Regions from separate parts of the Mesobacillus sp. S13 genome, predicted to be linked through region 3. Evidence: riboswitches for the same ligand, from Rfam matches in the RefSeq annotation. Region 3 holds a riboswitch; each other region holds the start of a gene.
What was found. Region 3 has a riboswitch for thiamine pyrophosphate ahead of thiM (hydroxyethylthiazole kinase). Riboswitches for the same ligand answer to the same signal wherever they lie in the genome.
Positions count from the first base shown of each region.

Region 1: another riboswitch for thiamine pyrophosphate. It lies ahead of tenA (thiaminase II); the one in region 3 lies ahead of thiM (hydroxyethylthiazole kinase).
Region 2: another riboswitch for thiamine pyrophosphate. It lies ahead of thiT (energy-coupled thiamine transporter ThiT); the one in region 3 lies ahead of thiM (hydroxyethylthiazole kinase).

Region 1 is NZ_CP084622.1:4,150,430-4,158,437, reverse strand. It holds gene LGO15_RS21350 (ABC transporter ATP-binding protein) at 1-1,464, opposite strand, end outside; gene LGO15_RS21355 (energy-coupling factor transporter transmembrane component T family protein) at 1-8, opposite strand, end outside; gene LGO15_RS21345 (ECF transporter S component) at 1,479-2,060, opposite strand; gene tenA (thiaminase II) at 2,088-2,777, opposite strand; TPP riboswitch at 2,900-3,008, opposite strand; gene trxB (thioredoxin-disulfide reductase) at 3,354-4,304, shown strand; gene LGO15_RS21330 (NUDIX hydrolase) at 4,798-5,256, shown strand; gene rapZ (RNase adapter RapZ) at 5,287-6,180, shown strand; gene LGO15_RS21320 (gluconeogenesis factor YvcK family protein) at 6,177-7,160, shown strand; gene whiA (DNA-binding protein WhiA) at 7,288-8,008, shown strand, end outside.
Region 2 is NZ_CP084622.1:1,216,812-1,224,819, reverse strand. It holds gene LGO15_RS06190 (transglycosylase domain-containing protein) at 1-480, opposite strand, end outside; gene LGO15_RS06185 (universal stress protein) at 1,664-2,182, shown strand; gene LGO15_RS06180 (helix-turn-helix transcriptional regulator) at 2,228-2,692, opposite strand; gene LGO15_RS06175 (FeoB-associated Cys-rich membrane protein) at 2,848-3,009, opposite strand; gene feoB (ferrous iron transport protein B) at 3,031-5,043, opposite strand; gene LGO15_RS06165 (FeoA family protein) at 5,040-5,264, opposite strand; gene thiT (energy-coupled thiamine transporter ThiT) at 5,530-6,126, opposite strand; TPP riboswitch at 6,235-6,341, opposite strand; gene LGO15_RS06155 (histidine kinase N-terminal domain-containing protein) at 6,586-7,716, shown strand; gene LGO15_RS06150 (dicarboxylate/amino acid:cation symporter) at 7,770-8,008, opposite strand, start outside.
Region 3 is NZ_CP084622.1:1,007,043-1,015,050, reverse strand. It holds gene thiW (energy coupling factor transporter S component ThiW) at 1-103, opposite strand, end outside; gene thiE (thiamine phosphate synthase) at 107-757, opposite strand; gene thiD (bifunctional hydroxymethylpyrimidine kinase/phosphomethylpyrimidine kinase) at 754-1,572, opposite strand; gene thiM (hydroxyethylthiazole kinase) at 1,573-2,382, opposite strand; TPP riboswitch at 2,606-2,715, opposite strand; gene LGO15_RS05130 (DUF3951 domain-containing protein) at 2,861-2,998, opposite strand; gene pepT (peptidase T) at 3,125-4,357, shown strand; gene LGO15_RS05120 (LiaG family protein) at 4,589-5,452, shown strand; gene LGO15_RS05115 (sensor histidine kinase) at 5,749-7,482, shown strand; gene LGO15_RS05110 (LytR/AlgR family response regulator transcription factor) at 7,486-8,008, shown strand, end outside.

The sequences.
Region 1 (8,008 bases), 1.7 Mb from region 3:
ATATGCATGGCTGGCCTCCGCTGAAATTGCCATTTCTTCTTCTATCTTTTTGTTATTAACCATCACTTCACCGTCAATGACATCCCATACCTTTGTGGCAAAGTGCTCGATTATGTGCTTATCATGGGTGGCCATGATAATGATGTGCCCGCTTTTTCGGTAACTTTCTAAAAGTTCAAGCAGGGCAAATGTATTTTTTGAATCCTGGCCAAAAGTCGGTTCATCAAGAAGAAGGATGGCAGGATTCTGGGCAAGAGCTGTCGCAACGCTAAGGCGGCGCTTTTGACCCATCGATAACTGGTACGGATGAAGAATTTTTTGGTCTGAGAGATTGAACAGCATCAACAGCTCGGTAACCTTTTTCTCAATGGTTTCTTGTTCATCATGTTTTTGCCGGAAAGTTAACGCGAGCTCCTCAAAAACTGTATTCGCAACGAATTGAAGTTCAGGATTTTGAAAAACAAAACCAGCCTCGCTCGAAATGTCCTTATTCCGCCGAATATTCCGTCCGTTTACTTGATAGGTCCCGTCCGTTTTCAGCAGTTGGATGAGCGACAAAAGCAATGTACTTTTGCCGGCTCCGTTTTTGCCAGCTACCGCAATCCAGTCGCCAGACTTCGCTTCAGCATGCTTGATCTTGATTTTGGTTTCTTTATGCCGGAAACTTATAAAGTTTTTTAAAAATACTTCCTTCTTAAGTTGGAAATCTGGCTTGCTTGAAATGGATGAAGGTGCTCTGTACTGATCCCATACTCCCGGGAACCAGATTCCATTTTTAAGGAATTCATTTCTGCAGGAAATAAAAACGGACTCGGGGTTGCCATCGGCAATAATGGTTCCTGCTGCATCAAACACAATGATCCGGTCAATAAAGTCGATAACGTGTTCAATCTTATGCTCTACGATGATCACTGTCTTATCAGTGGATATGGTTTTTACCGTTTCCCAGATCATCTTTGTCCCTTCTGGATCGAGCATCGCGGTAGGCTCGTCAAAGAACAGGACCTCTGGATCAAGGGCAAGAACAGATGCAATGGCCAACCGCTGTTTCATACCCCCGGAAAAGGTATTGATCCTGGAATGGTGGTCCTTAAGATCAAGACCTACAAGCGACAAAAGTTCGTCAATCCTTTTGGGCATTTGTTTTCTGGGAACATTCATGTTTTCCAATACAAAAGCAATTTCCTCATCCGCATATGGCATACAAAACTGGGTGTCTGGATCCTGGAAGACAAACCCCCAGGATTCAGGATGAATACTGCTTTCGAATTTAATCGGCACATCAACGGAATTTGGGATCAGCCCCGAAAGTGCCTGTAACAGAGTCGACTTGCCACATCCTGAAGGACCAAGCAGGAGCACTTTTTCTCCTTTTTCAAATGATATGGATAGGTCCTTGAAGAGAAGGTCTTTCGTGCCAGGAAACTTCAATCTCAGCTTCTTAAATGAAGATATTATTGGCATCCAATCACCCCTGTTTATTGGTTCAATGAATCGAAGTCATCTTGAGAAGCTGGTCTAAGGATATTTGCAACTCCTGTCCGCTCCAGCGCTTTTGCAATCCCCAGTGCCAGCAGGCCGGAGAACAGAATGGACCCTGCAGTCCTCATGGCAATTAATAATGCGAGGTTCCACGCGGCCAGGTCTTCGATATACCCTTTGTAAAAGTCCATCATCAATGAGCCTGCGCATGCTGCAATACTGGCAAGGCTGACAACAATCACTCCAGAACGTTTATAGCCAAAAGCCATCAAAACCAACTCCGCAAACAATCCCTGGACAAAGCCGTAGATCAATACCTCAAGTCCAAATTCAGAACCCATCAGGAATTCCCCGGATGAAGCGGCTACCTCGGCAAGAAGAGCAACGCCAGGTTTTCGGATAACCAGAAAAGCGACTATTGCAGCGATGAACCACATTCCATAGATGAATTGATCTAGATGGAGCCCTAGCGGCTTGAGCGCGTAGTACAGTGGCCCCCAAATTTTATAGATAATCCCGAACGCAATTGAAATCACGACAGTAACTAAAATATCTGTCAGTTTTAATCCTTTTGACATTTTTCATCTCCCCTTCTGATCTCCAGCTTACTGGACGATTGTTTTTTCGTTGTTTACCGACCAGCCTTCAAGTGTCCAGGCCATTTCCCAGAACCTAAGCTCGTAATGGCTGCTGTAGATAAAATGCTGCTTCATTCTTTCTCTTTCTTTATCGGAAGCACTTTCGGCAATGGCATCAAGGAGGGTGAGCTGCTCGTTTACAAGCTCGCTGAACCAATCGCTTCCATACGCAGCGATCCATTCCTGGTAAATAGGAGTTGCAGGCGATGCATGCTTCAGCTGTTCTCCAATTTCGTAATAAATCCAGTAGCAGGGAAGGATGGCGGCAATGATTTCCCCAAGGCTGCCGGAAGCAGCTACACGGTAAAGATGGGAGGTATACGCATAGGCTGTAGGCGCTGGTCTGAAGTTTTCAAGTTCTTCCTTAGTGACACCGAGCTGACCTATGAATTGTTCATGCAAGCCAAGCTCAGCCTGGTATGTACCCTGCGCATGGGCCGCCATTTTTGCTGTAGTTGATAATTCCTCGGCTCTTGAGGCGGCAATGGCCTGGATGCGCGCAAAATGTGAAAGGTAATAAGAATCCTGCAAGACATAATAACGGAAGTTTTCAAGCGGTAAAGTTCCCTTTGCGATTCCTTGCACGAATGGATGGTCCAAGTTTGCTTCCCAAATTTCCCTTGCTTCTTGACGGATCAACTGTGTAAAAGTAGACATAACAACCTCCTGATAAGTAATTTTTCAACATCCTTATGGTGAAGAATGCTGTTTTTTCCAATAAAAAAGCCACTTTCTGCAGGCAGAAAGTGGCTGTATTGGCAGCAAGATAAAAGCATGATGCTCCAGATACTCCACTTCCCTACGCTGGTATGATCCAGATCAGGTTCAAAGGGTCTTAAAGTTTCACTTTAATCTCAGCCTTAACGAAAGGCTCCCCTAGCGGTAAAACAATTCTATTATTAATCTTATTTTCTGTAAATTATCATATCATCCTTCACAAAATTGTCAATATTGAAGCTGGCATCAAAATTCACAAATAAGCTCTTGCATAACAAGAAGGGATGATTCGTTGGATTTTTGGGTTGAAGTTTGTACTATTTAGCAATAAGACGGGATTTATGAATTTTGTATACATTAAAGGGTATAAGAATAAGTGTATGTCAATTCCGTGAACTTAAGCATATTTTTGGACTATGATACAGTTGTTTTATAGGATATGTTTAGGCAGGAAATACTAATTATGGTATGAAACCGAAATTTAACGGATTATGATATTCAAAGGAGTTGTACACCATGTCAGAAGAGAAAATTTATGACGTCATTATCATCGGAGCTGGACCAGCTGGGATGACGGCAGCTGTTTATACATCACGTGCGAACTTGTCTACATTGATGCTAGAGCGCGGGGTGCCAGGCGGACAAATGGCCAATACAGAAGAAGTGGAAAACTACCCGGGATTTGACCACATTCTTGGACCTGAGCTATCGACTAAAATGTTCGACCACGCGAAAAAGTTCGGTGCGGAATATGCTTACGGCGATGTAAAAGAAGTCATCGACGGCAAAGAATATAAAACAATCAAGGCTGGCAACAAGGAATACAAAGCGCGCTCCATCATCATCTCTGCAGGAGCGGAGTACAAAAAGCTTGGCGTTCCTGGCGAGCAGGAGTTAGGCGGCCGCGGTGTATCTTACTGTGCGGTTTGTGATGGCGCATTTTTCAAAAATAAAGAACTTGTTGTGGTCGGCGGCGGAGACTCAGCGGTAGAAGAAGGCGTGTACTTGACTCGCTTCGCTTCAAAAGTGACAATCGTTCACCGCCGTGACGAGCTTCGTGCCCAAAAAATCCTTCAGGACCGTGCATTTGCCAATGACAAAATTGATTTTATTTGGAATCATACAGTCAAGCAGATCAACGATAAAGATGGCAAGGTCGGCAGCGTGACCCTTGTTTCAACACAGGACGGCGCTGAGCAGGAATTCGTGGCAGATGGCGTATTCATCTACATCGGAATGGTTCCTTTGACAAAGCCGTTCGAAAGCCTCGGCATCACGAACAGCAATGGCTATATCGAAACGAACGAGCGTATGGAAACGAAAGTGCCTGGCATCTTCGCAGCTGGCGACATCCGTGAAAAAACGCTACGCCAGATCGTTACAGCTACAGGCGATGGCAGTATCGCGGCGCAAAACGCACAGCACTATGTAGAAGAATTGGTTGAAGAATTGAAAGCAAACGCATAATATAGACGCCAAGCCCGCTGGATCACATCAGCGGGTTTTTTTCAAGCTTATGGTAAAAACAGCATGTCTCGGCATAAATTAACAAAACGTAATTATTTATTAATTCTACTGTAACAGTAGTGAAACAATCATGGGGTATTATAGGAATAGAAATTGACCCCCTTTTAAAAATATAATCCTTTGACGGCACAGGTTATCCTGTGCTCTTTTTTTTGCAAAAAAGTGAAACAGGCTTTTTCAAAGGATTATAACACCATATCCATGCTAAAATTCTTATTCAATGTTCCTCATCATTCTTTAACAAAAATATCATCTTTGTATTCATTGTGGCGAAAAACTAAAAATAGTATAATGGAAAGAATAAAAGTTCGGCTATCTTACATGATTGTTTTTTCGTAAAAGCTGATTTTGGATGTTGTTTGGACTCTGAAACAGCTTGGATCATGAAAACGTTAACGTGCCTATTGCACGCACATATAAAGAGGTGGATTGGATGCAGCGAGTGACGAATTGTGTTTTAGTAAAAGATGAAAAAATTTTACTGCTGCAAAAGCCGCGCCGAAATTGGTGGGTGGCTCCAGGCGGAAAAATGGAACCAGGAGAAACCGTGAAGGATTCGTGTGTCAGGGAATTCCGTGAAGAAACAGGGATCTATCTTCGCAATCCTCAAATCAAAGGGATTTTTACATTTGTCATCAAGGAAGATGATCAAGTCGTATCGGAATGGATGATGTTCACGTTTTACGCTACTGAGGCAGATGGAATCAACCTGGATGAATGTGAGGAAGGAACCCTTGAATGGCATGGGTTTGATGACATCAAAGACCTGCCAATGGCAGCGGGAGACCATCACATATTGGAATACATGGTCCATGGACAAGGAATTATCTATGGCACCTTTACTTATACACCGGATTTTGAGCTGATCAACTACAGGCTCGATCCAAACTGATCATATAATAATTTGCAGGGGGAAAGAGAAATGAGTACCGGTTCAAGCACTGATACCCAGCTCGTCATTATAACAGGTATGTCTGGCGCAGGTAAGACCGTCGCGATCCAGAGTTTTGAAGACCTAGGATTCTTCTGCGTCGACAATCTGCCGCCGACATTGCTCCCGAAATTCCTGGAGTTAATGAAGGAATCTGGCACAAAAATGAACAAAGTGGCGCTTGTCATGGATTTGCGAGGACGTGAATTTTTTGACTCTTTATTCAAAGCGCTTGATGATTTGGCGGAAACTTCATGGGTGACACCGCAAGTATTGTTCCTTGATGCGGAGGATTCCACACTAGTACGCCGCTATAAAGAAACAAGGCGTTCACATCCGTTAGCTCCATCAGGACTGCCGCTTGAAGGCATCCAGCTTGAGCGCGAGCTTTTGGAAGAGCTGAAGGGAAGGGCGCAGCTTATTTATAAAACAACGGGCATGAAGCCGAAGGATCTCCGCGAAAAAATTCTTGAAGAGTTTTCCGTGAATAAAAAGACAATTTTCACCGTGAATGTCATGTCTTTTGGTTTCAAGCACGGAATACCGATTGATGCCGACCTGGTTTTTGACGTCCGCTTTTTGCCGAATCCGCATTATATAGAGCATATGCGTCCGAAAACTGGTCTTGATGAAGACGTGTCGACATATGTTTTAAAATGGAATGAGACGTCCAAGTTCCTGGAAAAAGTGACGGATCTGCTTAGTTTCATGCTTCCACACTATAAGCGGGAAGGAAAGGCGCAACTAATCATCGCCATTGGCTGCACAGGCGGACAGCATCGTTCCGTTGCATTGGCTGAACATATCGCCAAGTTTTTCGAAAAAGACTATCATACCCGTGTGACTCACCGTGATATCGATAAAAGGCAGGGACTTCTAAAATGATGAATGATGGTTTGCCGAGAATCGTCATCATCGGGGGTGGAACCGGACTCCCTGTCCTGCTGCGCGGATTGAAAAAGCACCCTGTCGATATTACGGCGATTGTCACAGTCGCAGATGATGGCGGCAGCTCCGGCCGATTGCGGGAGGATATGCATATTCCTCCGCCCGGTGATATCCGGAATGTCCTGGCAGCACTATCAGATGTGGAGCCGCTGATTGAAGAGATGTTCCAGCATCGGTTCAATACAGCCAATGAATTGTCTGGCCACTCGCTCGGAAACCTGATCCTTGCTGCGATGACATCAATCACCGGAAACTTTGTGCATGCGATTCAGGAAATGAGCAAGGTTTTGAATGTCCGCGGAAAAGTACTGCCGGCAGCAAACAGGAGTGTCATGCTGAATGCAGTGATGGAGGATGACAGCATTGTCAGGGGCGAGTCCAAGATTCCTTACTCTGGAAAAAGGATCAAAAGGGTCTTCCTGAATCCGGAAGGCGTAAAGCCTTTGCCTGAAACGCTCCAGGCCATCAGGGAAGCTGACTTGATTGTGATCGGTCCTGGCAGTTTGTATACGAGTATTCTGCCGAACTTGCTCGTAAAGAGGCTTGGCAAGGAAGTGTGCAAAGCGACAGCGCGCAAGGTGTATATCTGCAATCTGATGACACAGGCAGGTGAGACGCATGATTTTGCCGCCAGTGATCATATCAAGGCGATCTATGACCATATGGACTGTGCTTTTATTGATACGATTCTTGTGAACAGCGAGACCATCCCGCCGGATGTCGAGCTGCGCTATAAAGAGGAGTTAGCACAGCCTGTCCATTTTGACCTTGACCGGCTGACGGCACTTGGAATTGAAGTCGTCCAGGATGAAATCGCAGAACTCGACGGCAATGTCATCAGGCATGATACAAAAAAAGTTTCAGAAATTTTATATTCTATGATAATAGATGAAACCAAAAAGAGATATAACGCGTAAATATAGGATGCAAGCGTTTGTCTCTCTTTTGGGGTAGGTGCACTGGTATTCTTCAGGCGCCTAAGAGAAAAAGACAAAATCAGCTGCTGTGCTTAAGCCGGCGCTATATAACCAGGGGGGTGAGAAGGTGTCGTTCGCTTCGGAAACAAAAAAGGAACTCACGAATATCGACGTGAAGGGCTGCTGCGCTGACGCGGAACTGTCCGCTTTAATCCGGATGAATGGTTCCCTTTCCTTCTCAAATCGCAAACTCATCGTAGACATACAGACGGAAAATGCCGCGATTGCCAGACGCATCTATACCTTGATCAAAAAAAGTTATCAGGTTCAGGTCGAGCTGCTGGTGCGTAAAAAAATGCGGCTGAAAAAGAATAATGTTTATATTGTCCGCCTTAAGGAATCAGCCAGGGAAATTCTGGAGGATTTAAAGATTTTAGGAGAAGGCTTTGAAATAATCCACGAAATTTCGCCGGAACTCGTGAAAAAGAAATGTTGTAAGCGTTCTTATTTAAGAGGCGCATTTCTCGCAGGAGGCTCTGTGAACAATCCGGAGACATCTTCCTATCATTTGGAGATTGCCTCCATGTACCAGGAGCATAATGACTCATTATGTGAACTGATGAATACATTCGGCCTGAACAGCAAAACGCTTGAGCGCAAAAAAGGGTTCATCACCTATTTGAAGGAAGCAGAAAAAATCACAGAGTTTCTGAACATCGTTGGCGCCCATAATGCACTGCTGCGATTTGAGGATATCCGGATTGTCCGCGATATGAGAAACTCAGTTAATCGTCTCGTGAATTGTGAAACAGCTAACTTGAATAAAACGATTGGTGCTGCATTAAGAC
Region 2 (8,008 bases), 210 kb from region 3:
ATAAATTCGGTTCAAGTACATTTGCATGATATCATCTTTGGAATATTGCTTTTCAATCTCTCTCGCCATAAAAAATTCTTCGAGCTTCCTCTTATAAGTCTTTTCGCTCGATAACAAAGCATTTTTTGTCAATTGCTGCGTAATTGTACTTCCACCTTCGACAATGCTGCCTGCTTTAACATTCTGGACGAATGCCCGTGATATTCCCACCAGGTCTACCCCATCGTGTTCATAAAAACGGTGGTCTTCTATCGCGATGACGGCATTTTTGACATGATCCGGCACATCCTCTATTTTGATTCCCTCATTTTTCAGTGCCGAAATCTTGCTGGCGACTTCACCATTCGCATCATAGATGACTGTTGACTGTGCCATATCATCATTCAATGCGCTAATGTCAGCCCCCTCAGAATATACGTGAAAAAAACTCAAGAATGCCAGTACCGCTGTCGAAACTGACAATACCAGCACCTGATTCATATGCAGTCTTTTCCAGCCTCTTAGAAAACTTGTAAATATTGAATTTTTGCTCACTGAGCACCCCAACCTTTTAAAAATAGTTTATAAATATGACACTTTCTTTTACCCATTTTTAAAAGTCATTAACACAAATTGCCTAATTATGAGGAAAAAAGACATATAAGCAAGCAAGAGGGCCAATGAATATACTCTCGTTTTCTGGTTTTGGGGACTCCTGATTAAAATCCTAGTGCAGAGGCGAGGTTGAGGTAACAATCTCATCTCACAAAGATTCTCATCGGATAAAAACCCTTGATTAATACGTTGTTTTGTCCGAACACGATGGCACTTTAGACAACTTCTCTTGCTTGGGACGTGATTTTGTCCGAACATGGTGGCACTTCAGACAAAATCTCTTGCTTGGGACGTGATTTTGTCCGAACACGGTGGCACTTCAGACAAAATTTCTTGCTTGGGACGTAATTTTGTCCGAACACGGTGGCACTTCAGACAAAATCTCTTGCTTGGGACATGATTTTGTCCGAACATGGTGGCACTTCAGACAAAATTTCACGTTTGGGACATGATTTTGTCCGAACACGGTGGGACTTCAGACAAAATCTTATGCTTGGGACGTGATTTTGTCCGAACAGGGTGGGACTTCAGACAAAATCTCTTGCTTGGGACGTAATTTTGTCCGAATACGGTGACACTTCAGACAAAACCTTATGCTTGGGACGTGATTTTGTCCGAACATGGTGGGACTTCAGTCAAAATCTCTTGCTTGGGACGTAATTTTGTCCGAATACGGTGACACTTCAGACAAAACCTTATGCTTGTGACTTGATTTTGTCCGAACACGGTGGCACTTCAGACAAAACCTTATGCTTATGACATGATTTTGTCCGAACACGGTGGCACTTCAGACAAAACCTTATGCTTATGACATGATTTTGTCCGAACATGGTGGCACTTCAGACAAAATCTCTTGCTTGGGACGTAATTTTGTCCGAACATGGTGGCACTTTAGACAAAATCTCATACTTATAAAAGGCATATTGACCGAATACCAAGCTCTCTACCTCTAATATCCACCCATTTATGAGGAGTACCAAATCGATTCGGAAATTTTTAGGATGAGTTAGTTCTTTTTTAAAAGTGGGTATTAAACTATAAGAAGTATTAATATTGGAGGTTGATCTATATGGCTGGAATAAAAAACATTGTACTTGCTTACGATGATTCTGATGGAGGCAAGAAGGCCTTGCAATTGGCAAAGGAATTTACGGCTAATAAAGAGGGCGTCAAATTGTATGTTGGACATGTTTTTGAAGAAAAGGTGAAAAGCGAAGTGGTGGAAACGAATGAGCGTCCTATTGAGCATCTGCCAATCAACAATTTTCCTGCTGATGGAATCCAGGTTCCACCGCTGGCTATGGAGCAGGGTGCACTTGAAAAAACAGAGCATTCTATCATTACCCACAGCTCTGAAAAAGCCTTCAATAACGCAAAGGCGGAACTGGATGCACTCAATATCGACACTGAATACTCCATCCTGGAAGGAAGTCCTTCCGAGAGTATTGTGGATTACGCCAATAGTGTAAATGCTGATTTGATTATCATTGGGCAGTCCGGCAATGAAGGAATCAAGCGTAAGCTTCTTGGCGGAGCAAGTCAAAAAATTGCCAATAACGCTCATTGCCATGTGCTTATCGCGAAATAAAAAAAAGCAGCCCGCCGGCTGCTTTTTCCATTCTATCCTCTTGAATTACTCGTTCAACGCTTCAGCTGCGATTTCTTCTAACCGCTCCAATGTTTCCTTTTCTTCGAAGCTGCTGAAAATCCGGAAATCATCGTGATCCAGAATCCTGTAATGCTGGCTGAGGATGTTTTGCTGCATGACGAATCCGCCAATCCTTGTTACTTCTCGCCACCAGACTTTGCCGCCCAATGTTTTCTCTTTTCGATAATCTGTGCCTTCATGGGCAATCGTTTCAAGGACTTCGAGTGGTTCATTTCCGAACAAAAACTGGATGGTCTCTGTTTCCCTGAAAAGGGCAGCTATGGCCACGACTGTCGACCAGCCAGCCTGAGCCCTGCCTTTTTCAATCTGGACTAACGTCTTTTTGGAAATTCCAATGATATCAGCCATTTTATCTTGTGTATATCCAACTTCGGCCCGAAGTACCCTCACTTTTTCGGATACCCTGCTTATGATTTCATCCCTTGTCATCCGCATCATTCCTTTGAATTGCTTTTAGTGTAATTTTACACCAAATAAGTTTGAATTAAAAATATTTTTTATTTTCGGCTATGTAAATATAAAAGCAGCTACTTTATTTTAAGAAGCAAAAAGGAATGCAGTAACGAATCTGCACTCCTTTTAATTTATTTGGCCTGTCTTTCCTCACTGACGCTGCAGTTGCTTGAGCAGGAGCTTTTGATGGAGCAGGCAGCGCATTTCCCTTCCTTGGCTTTCTTGATGAATCGGTAGAAGGCCCAGCCGGCATATCCGAATATGGCTCCGCCTATTAAGATGTTTGCGATCATGAATCCTTCCTCCTTCCCTGCTTAGCTTAATCCAAAGAGCATGCCGCCTTGATAAATGGTCAGAGACAACAGATAGGCGATAACCAGGGCATAAAAGATTGAAAAAGCGGTCCAGCGTTTCGAACCGGTTTCCTTGTAAATCGTTGCAGTAGTTGCCAAACAAGGAATGTACAGCAGGATAAAGACCATGAAGCTGTATGCGGCTAAGGGTGTGTAATGAGCAGCAAGCAAACCTTGCAGACTTGCCTCATCAGGGACGAAGTAAATGATGTTCATCGTTGAAATGATTGATTCTTTTGCAAGAAACCCGGTGAATAAGGATGCACTCGCCTGCCATGTCCCAAAGCCAATAGGAGCGAACATCGGTGCGAAAATGCCTCCAAGCAGCGCTAGATAGCTGTCATCCATGCTGACATTCACGCCTTCCGGACCTGCGTAAGCAAGCATCCAGATTAGGACAGATCCGGCAAAAATGAAGGTTCCTGCCTTCTTCACGAATCCCTTTCCCTTATCCCATGTGCTTCTCCAAAGTGCTCTCGCCTGCGGAAGCCTGTAAGGAGGGAGTTCGATGACGAATACAGACGTTTCACCTTTCAAAAGTGTCTCCGAGAATACCTTTGCCAGAATAAGCGCGATCACTACTCCCAATACATACAAACTTAAAACCACAGCTGCTTTATGTTCCAGGAAGAACGCCCCGACAAACAAAGCGTAAACTGGGAGCCTTGCAGAACAGGACATAAGCGGTGTCAACAGAATGGTCATCAGCCTTTCCTTTGGCGTTTCGATGGTCCTTGCTGCCATGATTCCAGGTACATTACAGCCAAATCCGATCATCATCGGAATGAAGGCCTTACCGTTCAAGCCAACCGATTCCATTAAGCGGTCCATGACCAGCGCGACACGGGCCATGTAACCTGAATCTTCCAGCAAGGAGATGAAAAAGAACAATATGAAGATTTGCGGTACGAAGACGAGGACTCCCCCTACCCCAGCTACGATCCCATCAAGAACCAGGTCTTTGATGAATGATGAAGCACCGGCTGCAGACAGTGCTGCTGTAATCCCAGTTGTTACTGGTCCGGACAGAAGTGAATCCAATGCGTCAGACAGCGGGAAGCCAAGCCAGTCAAAGGTAAGCATGAACATCACGTACATCAAAATAAGGAAAATCGGGATGCCAAGAAATTTATTCGTGACGATCATGTCAACCTTCTCGGTCAATGGAACCTTTTTATTATCCGTTCTGGTTGTTGCTGCAGATACTATTTTATCGATTGCTTCACTGCGCTTCCGGTGAATTATCTCGTCAAGTGCTTGTTTGCTGCCCGTATTTTGCTGTTCGGCTATAGAAACATGGTGAATCAATGTGTCAATCTCATTCTGTGGCAAAATTGTTGCCAGATAGCTTTTCACATATGGATTTCCTTCAAACAACTGAAGTGCAAGCCAGCGAACCGGGTGTTGTGTTTTTCCGGCCAGTTTGTTCTCAAGCTCCAGGATACCCGCTTCAATCGCTTTACCATAATAGATGAAATTTGCTTTCCCACTGCCTGCGGCCTCGCCAGTCACTATCTGTGCAAGGTCATTACACCCTTTACCTGTCCTTGCAACCACAGGAGCTACTGCTACACCCAATGATTCAGACAGTTTATGAGGATCAATTTGAATACCCCTGCTTTTTGCAACATCCAGCATATTCAAGCCAATTATGACTGGTGCACCGTATTCCAATAGCTGCATAGTAAGATGAAGATTTCGCCTTAACTGCGAAGCGTCCAGGATATTCAGAAGTTTTTCAAATGGCTCATTCAAGAAAAAGTTCGTTACGACACCTTCATCTTTTGAAAGTGGATTGAGTGTATATACTCCAGGAAGGTCAATAAGCTGATCCTTGCCATTTTTAAGGAGACCGACTTTCTTTTCGACCGTTACCCCGCTCCAGTTTCCTACATATTCATAGGAACCTGTTAAGTTATTAAACAATGAAGTTTTTCCTGTGTTTGGGTTTCCAATAAGCGCAATGTTCATCATACTCGCTCCACTTCAATCCTTAGCGCTTCCTTTCGGCGAATGCCGATGCACTGCCCGCAGGATTCAACCATGACAGGTCCTCCAAAAGGCAGGATGCATTTCACGCACACTTCAGATCCTTCCGCTATTCCCAAATCAAGCAACCTTCTTCTGACAAATTTATCAGCACTAGCTATATTCATGATCCGGCCTTTTTCACCAGTCTTTAATTTTCCCAGCATAGCCATCACCTTTTTTTAGTTTGTTAGTTTTTATACTCTCTTTAGCTTTCATATTTTCTAAATGAGAATGATTATCTTTATTTAACCAATTCAAAGCAACTTCCACTGTGACATTCGTCACTATATAGTAGGGTTTACTCTATATTTCAGGCAAACTCCATACAATTGACAATATTTTTATTGTGAATGATTTCCCACTTCTCAAATACCCATGCATGTATGTATACACATAAAAAAAGAAGAGCTGTTCAGCTCCCCTTTTCTCTTACATTTTATTGCTTACAGGTGCAGACTTAACCATCCTCGATGGTGCATATCCGATGACAAGTATAATGATGATGGCACTTAGTATCATACTAGGAATCATATATGTGCCATTATAGATAATTGAATATAACCACGCTGGCTGTCCTTCTGGCGCCCAAACTCCAAAGAAGATCCAGCCGGAAAAGAAATGAGCAATAAAGCGGAGCAGGCTTCCAATGAAGGTACCAGCAATGATAAAGCCAATCCATTTCTTCTTATCGGCATTTTGGATGCTATCCTTAATCTGTCTGGCGAAAATCCCGGCAATCCCAAGTACGGTGAAAGCCACCAAATAATCAATGAATCCCTGTACAGGGTGGTAAATTTGTGAGAAGCCAAGAATGAATTGCAATAGGCCTAACAACAGCCCGGTTATTGCCCCGCCCTTTATTCCCCAACGGAACGCCATCAGGAATACAGGCACCATCGCAATCGATACAGAACCGCCCTGTGGCCAGATTCTTGAAAATAAGAACCCGGAAAATAAATCCAGCAAATAAGCCAGTGCGGAAAATACGGCAATTTCCACTAAAAAGAGAGTTTGTTTTTGTTTCATATTTTGTTCCTCCTTCTTTTCAGAATGAGGTCCGTTTCTAACACGCCTTTTCTGCTTCAGAAACAAAAAAAGCAATCCGGGGACCGATATAGGATTCCCAAGATTGCTTTCCTATCGCATCCACATTCCTTCGCTAGCATTAACTAACAGGTTCAAAGGGTAAGAACTCGGCCGCTCACTCTCAGCTGCACTTGGCAGCTCCCCTTGTGGTTATTATTTAGTTTCTACACTATGAATATACTACTTTAAATAAATTATCACAAGTCCTAGGATAAACTTTTCGGTCGATGTCGAACAGATTTGACAAATCTCATCCAGTATTGCTAAAAACATCGGTCTTTTGTCACATTTTTAGCTATTCGACTCAATTCTGCGGATGTTCTTAATATTCGACAAAGGGTTTTTAAGGTTTTCCTCGAATCTTTAATACCGAAATGAAAAACTGGGGGACTTAATGAAATGCTGCCAATTACGGATAACCGATTGCTTAGCTTCCTGACTAGTGAAAGAGAAAATCTAATAGCCGACTGGACTGTTAAAATAATCGTTTCAGAAGATGATCCATATAAAGAAAAAATAAGCAAAAACGCTGAGAGAATGTATGAAGTAATTCTCTCGGTTTTTTCTAAAACAAGTGAAGAATTGGAAGAGCATATTCAAGAGCTTGCTTTTATGGTAGGTGAAGAACGAGTACGCGCTGACATTAACATTGGCGATTTTGTCTTCAATGTCAATGCCGGACGCTCCGTTGTATACACACATCTCCATAAATTGAATATGGAATGGACTGAAATGCAAGAGGCCATCAATCGGATCAATTACTGTTTTGATACCTTTTTGTATTACGCCGTATCTTATTATAATGAGCAGAAAAACAAAATCATTGAGGAAAAGAACCAATTCATCGATTCAACACATAAAGACAGATTGACGCTTCTCGGCCAAATGACTTCTAGCTTCATACATGAATTCCGCAATCCGTTGACTTCCATCCAGGGCTTCATCCAGCTCTTGAGATCTGAACATCAAGATATGAAGTATCTTGATATCATTTCAAGCGAGCTTGAACAACTGAACTTCCGGATTTCACAATTCTTGCTGCTATCAAAAAAAGAGCTGATTGGAAAAGAAAAAACTGTCTTCTCATTGAATAAGATGATTGAGGAAGTTTTAAACTTTCTTTATCCCAGCATCCTTGACACGAAAGTCCGGATCATCAAGGAAGTAGCCGAAGATATGGAATTGTACGGCTATGCGGATGAAATCAGGCAGGTTCTCATCAATATCATCTTTAATGCGATTGATGTACTGAGCCAGTACCGTGATGATCCGCAAATCGAAATCAAAGGATTTTTCGTGAATGATACCCATATAAAAATTGAGATTTCAAATAATGGTCCAGTCATTCCTGACCAATTGTTAAAAACGATTTTTGAACCATTCGTTACAACCAAAACACTTGGTACCGGACTTGGACTTTTCGTATGCCGGGAAATCATCGAAAAGCATAAAGGCATACTCGCCTGTTCATCAGAACCTGAAAAAACGTCATTCATCATGCTTCTGCCTCTAACAAGAATCGAAATCTAATCTAGTACTAGAACAAGGAGACCCCGCCAGGAAATGGCGGGGTCTATTCTTTCTTAATCGGAATATTCAAGTGAGCGGTCACCTGCTGCATGTTTCACTTTGCTAGTCTCGTGGCTTAACGCATGCTTTTTCTCAGATTCAGAGACGATGAGAGCACATGCTGCATCACCTGTAATATTGACAGCTGTGCGAGCCATATCAAGCAAACGGTCGATACCGAGTATCAGGCCAATCCCTTCAACTGGCAGCCCCACAGATTGGAGAACCATTGCCAGCATGATCAATCCAACAC
Region 3 (8,008 bases):
GGAATATCTTGACGATTCCGAGCGGGATGAATAACATATGGCTGGTCAATGTACCTATCGCCATCAACATGGCGGTGAGGGTAAGCTTTTGTGTCTGTCTCATTTTCTACCTCCGTAGTACTTTTTCCTTAAGTCTGACTGCTGCTTCTTTGACATCTTCAGCTTGGCTGATCGCTGTGATCACTGATACTCCATCCGCACCGGCAGCCATTACGGCCCCTGAATTGTCCGCGTTGATACCGCCGATCCCGACAATCGGTACGCCAAAGTTTTTTAGCTGCTCTAGAAATACTGTTCCCTGCACTGCTCTTGTATCCTTCTTTGTTGCAGTTGGAAAAATCGGCCCAACCCCAAAATAATCCGCACCTGCAAGCTTTGCTTTTTCAGCTTCCTCCAGATTGTGTACAGAAACTCCAAGTATCTTATTTCCAATTTTTCTGCGGACCTGAGCAGTGTCCTCATCCTCCTGGCCGATATGAACACCATCCGCATCAAGCTCGAGGGCAAGTTCAATATCATCGTTCACAATGAAGGGAATGCCATTGCCCTGGCAGAGTCTTTGTAATTTCTTGCCCAGCTCCAGCTTTTCAATTTTCTCTAGACAGCCTTCTCCTTTTTCACGGTACTGAAAAATCGTGATGCCCCCGCGAATCGCTTCTTCAAGCACTTTAACAGGATCCTTAAAACAATTCGTGCTGCCAGCAATAAAATAAAGCTTCAGCATGCTTCTCATTTGTTCAGGACTGATTCTTGTCATGAGCTGACCCCACTTTCCATTTGCATATTGTAGGCCCAATGGTTGGTAGGTCCATGTCCATTCCCGATAGGCAGCGGGTTGGCGATGGCAGCCTGGATGAACTCCTTTGCCACAGAAACTCCTTCTTGAACCGAAGCCCCTTTCGCCAGCTGTGCCGTAATCGCAGCGGAAAAAGTACAACCCGTACCATGGGTGTTTTTCGTACTGATTCTTGGAGAGGAAAAAAAGGTGAAATCCCTGCCGTCGAACAGGACATCAACAGATTGAACCGCCTCCTCATCATGTCCGCCTTTTATCACCACATTTTTCGCGCCAAGCTCATGGATTCGTTTTGCGGCTTCTTTTTTCTCATCCATGCTGTTAATTGACATGCCTGTTAAAACTTCAGCTTCAGGAATATTCGGAGTGATGATGAGACAGAGTGGAAGCAAATGTTTTTTCAGAGCTGAAACAGCCTGCTGCTGAAGCAGTGAAGCTCCACCTTTTGCGATCATGACTGGATCGATCACGACCCTTTCCCAGCGGAACTCCTTTATTTTTCCAGCGACCGCTTCAATGATTTCCGCGTTAAAAAGCATCCCTGTCTTTATGGCATCTGTCCCAATGTCCTCTCCAACCGATTGGATTTGTTTCGCCACAGCCTCTGCGGTCATTGGAAAAACTCCCTGCACACCAAGAGTGTTTTGCGCTGTTACTGCTGTCAATGCGGACATTCCGTATACACCCAGCTCCTGGAACGTTTTCAGGTCTGCCTGGATTCCGGCTCCTCCTCCGCTGTCCGATCCTGCGATTGTCAATGCTTTGTTCATCTTCATTTACCTCCTTTTATCAAAAGAACACTTATTGTAAATTTCCTCAGCATCCAAAAGGTACAGCTGATTCAGGAGCTCCACTTGAAATCTTCCCGGTCCAAGCATGGCGCTTTTATCAGCGGCAGCCTCGGCTGCTACTCCATATATGACCAGTGCAGCAGTTGCTGCTTTGAGAAAATCCTTTTCCACTGCTGTGAATGCCCCAATAACTGATGTCAGCAGACATCCAGTGCCTGTCACCTTCGTAAGGATGGGGTGTCCATTGTGGACGACAAACGTTGATTTCCCATCTGTAATAACATCTTCTTTCCCTGTCAAAGCCACAATCGTGTTCAATTTTTGAGCAGCTGATTCAGCCAGTTCGATTACATCCCTATCTGATTCTCCGGCATCAACACCTCGTATGCTCCAGGTTTCACCGGCAACATTCGCTATTTCCGCAGCATTTCCCCTGATAATCGAAATCTTTAATTCTTGCATCAGCCTTCTTGCTGTTTCGGTCCGATAAGCAGTCGCCCCCGCGCCCACTGGGTCAAGAATGACTGGTACTCCATGTTTATTTGCGGCACTCCCTGCAAGCAGCATCGACTCTACAACTTCCGGGCGCAATGTTCCGATGTTCAGTACAAGGCTCCCCGCCATGCCTGCCATATCGGCAACTTCCTCGTGTGCATAGGCCATCACGGGAGATGCGCCTAACGCCAGCAGTCCATTAGCCGTAAAATTGGTGACCACAACATTGGTGATATTATGTACAAGCGGATTCTCACTCCTGACTTTTTCTAGCAAGCCAGCAATCTCTCTTTTTTCCATCCTGATCCCTCCTTGAAATAACACGCAAGCGCCTTGGTCAGCCCCGACAAGCGCTGGAGGGGCGACCGGTGAAGTCGTTCTTTGACTTCATTGGGCGGACCGAAGCGACTCGAGGGGCTAGGCGCTGGAGCTGGACAATTCTCGAAGTAGAAAATATACTTTCTTATCTCAAAATAAAAAGCCAGATCCATAAATGGACCTGGCTTAAAAGCAAAGTAAGAAAACTTCTCTCACACTACTTTCCTACGCTGGTATTACCCAGATCAGGTCCGAAGGGTTAAAAGACTTAGCGTCTTCCTCTCAGCCCGCAGCAGGGCACCCCTAGTAGTACATCGATATTCATTTGTCTTTATCCTAGCCTTAACTCTTATATATGTAAAGTGAAAAGTACATATTCAGCCATTTTTCCAGTCTGATTGATTTTTCAGAGAAGCTTGAGATATTTTTGATTGTGATTGACTCTTTCACATAAACAGGATCAATCCTCTTTCTTTTTCCCTTCCGTGAGGTCGTCAAATGGGGTGTAGTTATTGCTTGGCATTTTCCCTGACCGTATCATTTTAAAAATCGAATAAAACACCACAAACAGCACAATAGCCGTAAACACGTAACCCATCTTTCCCAGCCTCCTTTTCTATATATTATACTCACAAAAAATGGAATTTTCATTCTTTTTAAAATGGTGTTCCAGTCGATCTGTGCTAATATGAAAATATACATAGTAAATAGGAGATGACAGGAAATGAAAAACGAGATTATCGAAAGATTTACCTCATATGTAAAAGTGGATACTCAATCGGATGAAAGCAGTGAAACCACCCCATCGACAGCAGGACAGCTAACGCTTGCCAATATGCTGGTCGAAGAGTTGAAAACAATCGGCATGGAGGAAGTCAGTATTGACGACCATGGTTATGTGATGGCCACCCTTCCTGCCAATACGGATAAAAATGTGCCAACGATCGGTTTCCTCGCTCATGTTGATACAGCAACTGATTTTACCGGCAAAAATGTAAATCCACAGATTGTTGAAAACTTCGATGGCAATCAGATTGTCCTGAACATGGAACAGAATATCATCCTGTCTCCTGCTGATTTTCCGGAGCTGCCTCAGTATAAAGGACATACCCTGATCACCACTGACGGAACGACGCTGCTTGGAGCTGACAATAAAGCTGGAATCGCCGAAATCATGACAGCGATGGCTTATTTGATTCAGCATCCGGAAATCAAGCATGGTAAGATTCGTGTTGCATTCACACCAGATGAGGAAATTGGCAGAGGCCCTCATAAGTTCGATGTTGAAGCTTTCAATGCGAAGTTCGCTTATACTATCGATGGCGGACCGCTTGGCGAGCTGGAGTATGAAAGCTTTAACGCAGCAAGCGCGAAGGTGACTTTTAAAGGCAAGAACGTCCACCCGGGAACAGCAAAAGGAAAAATGGTGAACTCAGCCAAAATCGCCATGGATTTCAACAGCAAGATTCCTGCAGAAGAAGCACCGGAACACACCGAGGGATATGAAGGCTTTTTCCATCTTAGCTCGATCAACGGTGATGTCGAGGAAACAACGCTTCACTATATCATCCGAGATTTTGACGGTGACAGCTTCCAGGCACGCAAGGACTTGATGCAGAAGATCACCAATGAATTGAGACTGACTTATGGCGAGACCCGCATTGATCTTGAAATGAGTGACCAGTATTACAATATGAAGGATAAAATCGAACCGGTGAAGGAAATTGTCGATATCGCCTATGAAGCAATGGAAAACCTCGGCATCAAACCGATCGTCAAACCGATCCGCGGCGGTACAGACGGTTCACAGCTAAGCTATATGGGACTGCCAACACCGAATATTTTTACAGGCGGAGAAAACTTCCATGGAAGGTTCGAATATATCTCTGTTGATAACATGATGAAATCAGTCGAAACCATTGTAGAAATAGCTAAACTTTTTGAAGCAAAGTCCTAACCTTAAATCAACCAGAAGTCAGATTCCCAAGCAGTACGGAATCCGGCTTCTTTGTTCATGCTCATTTGGCTTTCTTAATCTAATTTTTTCTGAAGTCTTCTCGAAAAGAGAAGCGGCCTATTCTAAAATACGCCTCAGGTCCTATCGAGATTTAAATCGGAGGTGCATTGGGGTTCAGAGCGAATCCCCTTATTCTGGATATAGAAGGAAACTTGAGAGGAGTTTTTATAAATGAAACGGATTTTAGTTATTTTCCTGGTGATTACCGGGGCCTATATTGGATGGAATTATTTGTTCGATGGGAGCGGATTGAACTTTGCACAAGCGGAAGATGCTGTGAAGGTAACCAATGATACGGATAAAATCAGTATTGATGTATCAAGCGTCGAGACGGTGATTGTGCCAGAGGACCGCGATGATGTCCGCGCCGAGTTGGAAGGGGAAGGAACGGTCAAAGTTCAGGAACACGGTGATGAAATAAAGGTTTCTGTTAAACGGAAAGGCTTTTTCTGGTTCAACTGGTTTGAGATGGATAAGACGACTATGACAGTTTATATCCCTGAAGATTATGAAAAGGATATGGACATCGAGCTCGGTTCAGGGAAGATTGTTTTTAAAGGTGAATCTGCCGACAACCCTATGAAGCTAAGAGATCTTTCACTCAATATCGGTTCGGGAAGGGCCACATTGGAGAATTTCGATGTTGAAACATTGGTAAACCAGAGCTCATCAGGCGAGGTTGAAATGAACTCGATCGAGGCTCAATCCGGTTCATTTGATGTCAGCTCCGGAAGCGTTAATGTCAAAAACTATTCTGGCAAGGTTGATGCTGATGTTTCATCTGGCAAGCTGGAAATCCAGATGGACCAGTTGTTGGATGATGTCAGCCTGGACGTCAGCTCCGGCTATATCGGATTGGATCTGCCTGAAGATGCAGGCTTTACATTGAATGGAAAAGTAAGCAGCGGGAACATATCAAGCGATTTTCCGCTTCAGAACAAAGAACAATCTGACAACCGCCTGCGCGGCAAACACGGAAGCGGCAAATTCGAAATCAATGCTGATGTATCTAGCGGGAATATTAATATAAAGTAGAACTTTATAGAGGTGGCGAACTGGAAAAAACAAGCTTGAATTTCCAGTTCGCTATATTAATAAAAAAGTCGCTATAATAATCAGAAAGTCGCTATAAAAATCAAAAACTCGCTATAAAAATAAGTTCTTCGCTATAATTCACTTTCTTCCACCCTATTGGTAGAAGCGAAATGGGGATTCCAAAGCCTGGCAGCAACATGCCAGGCTTATTTTCATATAAAACTCAGACAATGTGTCTTTGTTTTTCATGATCATTCATTTAAAATAAGTGCAAACACTTCCTGAGGAGCAATATTATGTTCGAATTACTCATTACGATGCTGGAGCGGCTTGGCATCATCGTGACGATTGCTTTCATTTTAACGAGGTTCCGTTTCTTCAGGGGATTGATTTACCATGATTCCCTGAACCGGCGCCAGCAATATTTTGCCATTCTATTCTTTGGTTTTTTCGGGATTATTGGTACATATTCCGGGATGAGTTTTTCAACGGATAATCTCCAGTTCAACCCCTGGGCAGCTGATTTGGCTTCGGATGAAGCCATTGCTAATTCCCGTGTCATCGGGATTGTAATTGCCGGGATGCTTGGCGGCTACAAGGTTGGTATTGGTGCCGGCCTTATTGCGGGTCTGCATCGGTTCACGCTCGGCGGATTCACTGCTCTTGCGTGCGGACTTGCGGCAATCGTGGCTGGAATCATCGCGGGCCGTTTTCAGAAGAAGAAAAATAATATCAACCTAAGAACCGCCTTCCTGGTCGGGGCGATTGCCGAAAGTGTTCAAATGCTGATTATCCTATTGATTGCCAAGCCTTATGTACAAGCTCAAACTCTCGTTGAAATAATCGGTGTTCCGATGATCATCGCAAATGGGCTGGGGTCTGCTCTATTTTTAATGGTAATCAAGAATGTGGTTTCCGAGGAGGAAAAGACTGGAGCGATGCTAGCGCAAAAAACGCTGAGGATTGCCGACCAGACACTCGCCTACTTGCGCAAGGGCATCAATCAGGATTCAGCGCAGGCAGTATGCCAGATTTTACACAACGAAGTACAGACTAGCGCGGTGGCAATCACCAACCAATATGAAATCCTTGCCCATATTGGTCTTGCTGATGACCATCACCGCTCAACAAGCCCTATCCAGACCCAGATTACAAGGGATGTGCTGAAAAGCGGAAAACTGGTCGTCGCCAATGATGAAACGATCCACTGCCGCGAGCAAAGCTGTCCGCTTGGCGCAGCAGTGATTGCTCCATTGAAACTGCGCGAGGAAAATATAGGCACGCTGAAGTTTTATTTTAAATCGGAAAAGGAAATTACCGATGTCGTCATTGAACTGATATCCGGGCTCAGCAATCTGCTCAGCAACCAGCTCGAAATCGCTGAAGCCGATAAGGCCTATCAGCTTGCAAAGGAAGCTGAGGTTAAGGCCCTTCAGGCTCAGATCAGTCCTCATTTTTTATTCAATACAATGAATGTCATCACCTCACTGATCAGGATTGATCCGGCAAAAGCACGGATGCTTCTTGTCTCTCTATCTCATTTCCTGAGACAAAATTTAAATGCAACTACCGTGTCAATGACGACTCTTGAGCAGGAATTGGCTCACGTGAAAGCCTATCTATCCATTGAAGAGACGCGGTTTGTAGAAAAGCTGCGGGTTACCTACGATATAGAGGAGGACGCTTTGCCTGTAAAAATCCCGCCGCTGACGCTGCAGCCAATAGTAGAAAATGCCGTAAAACATGGAATTAAGGATATGGATCATGACTGCCAAATTCATATAGCCATTCGTAAAGGGATTAAAAGCACGATTGTAACAGTGAACGATAATGGGCAGGGAATGAACCAGGAACGGATTAATCTGCTAGGCAAACAAATAATAGATTCTGAAACAGGAAGCGGAATCGCGCTTTTTAATGTAAATAGAAGACTTACGATGAACTTTGGGGAAGATGCCTCATTGCGGATTGATAGTGAGCCTGGAAAAGGCACGAAGGTTTCCTTTACGATTCCACAAGCGGAGGAATGATTGATGGATAAGATGATACGTACTCTGATCGTTGATGATGAATTATACAGCCGGGATGAACTGAAGCATTTATTGCAATCCTTCCCCTCCATCCAGGTTGTTGGAGAAGCGGAGTCAGGTGAAGCTGCAGTCATGAAAGCTTTGCAGTTTTATCCTGATGTCGTCTTCCTGGATGTTGAAATGCCAAAAATGAATGGAATGGAAGCGGCGAAAGCGTTGATGGAATTCAAAAAAACGCCGCTGATTGTGTTTGCAACGGCCTATCCGCAATTTGCTGCCGAGGCTTTCAGATATGAAGCTGTCGATTACTTGCTTAAACCGTATGACGAGAATCAGCTGAAAGAAACGATCCTTAGGATTGAGAAACATTTTCTGATGCCAGCTGAACAAGAGTCTGCCAAGCAGACTGGCAAGCTTGCCGTTGAAGGGGATGGCGAGATTTTTTATCTGGATCCGAAGGATATCCTCTACATATCGAGAGAAGAAAAATACTCAAAAATCATCACGAAAACAAAGGAATACGAAA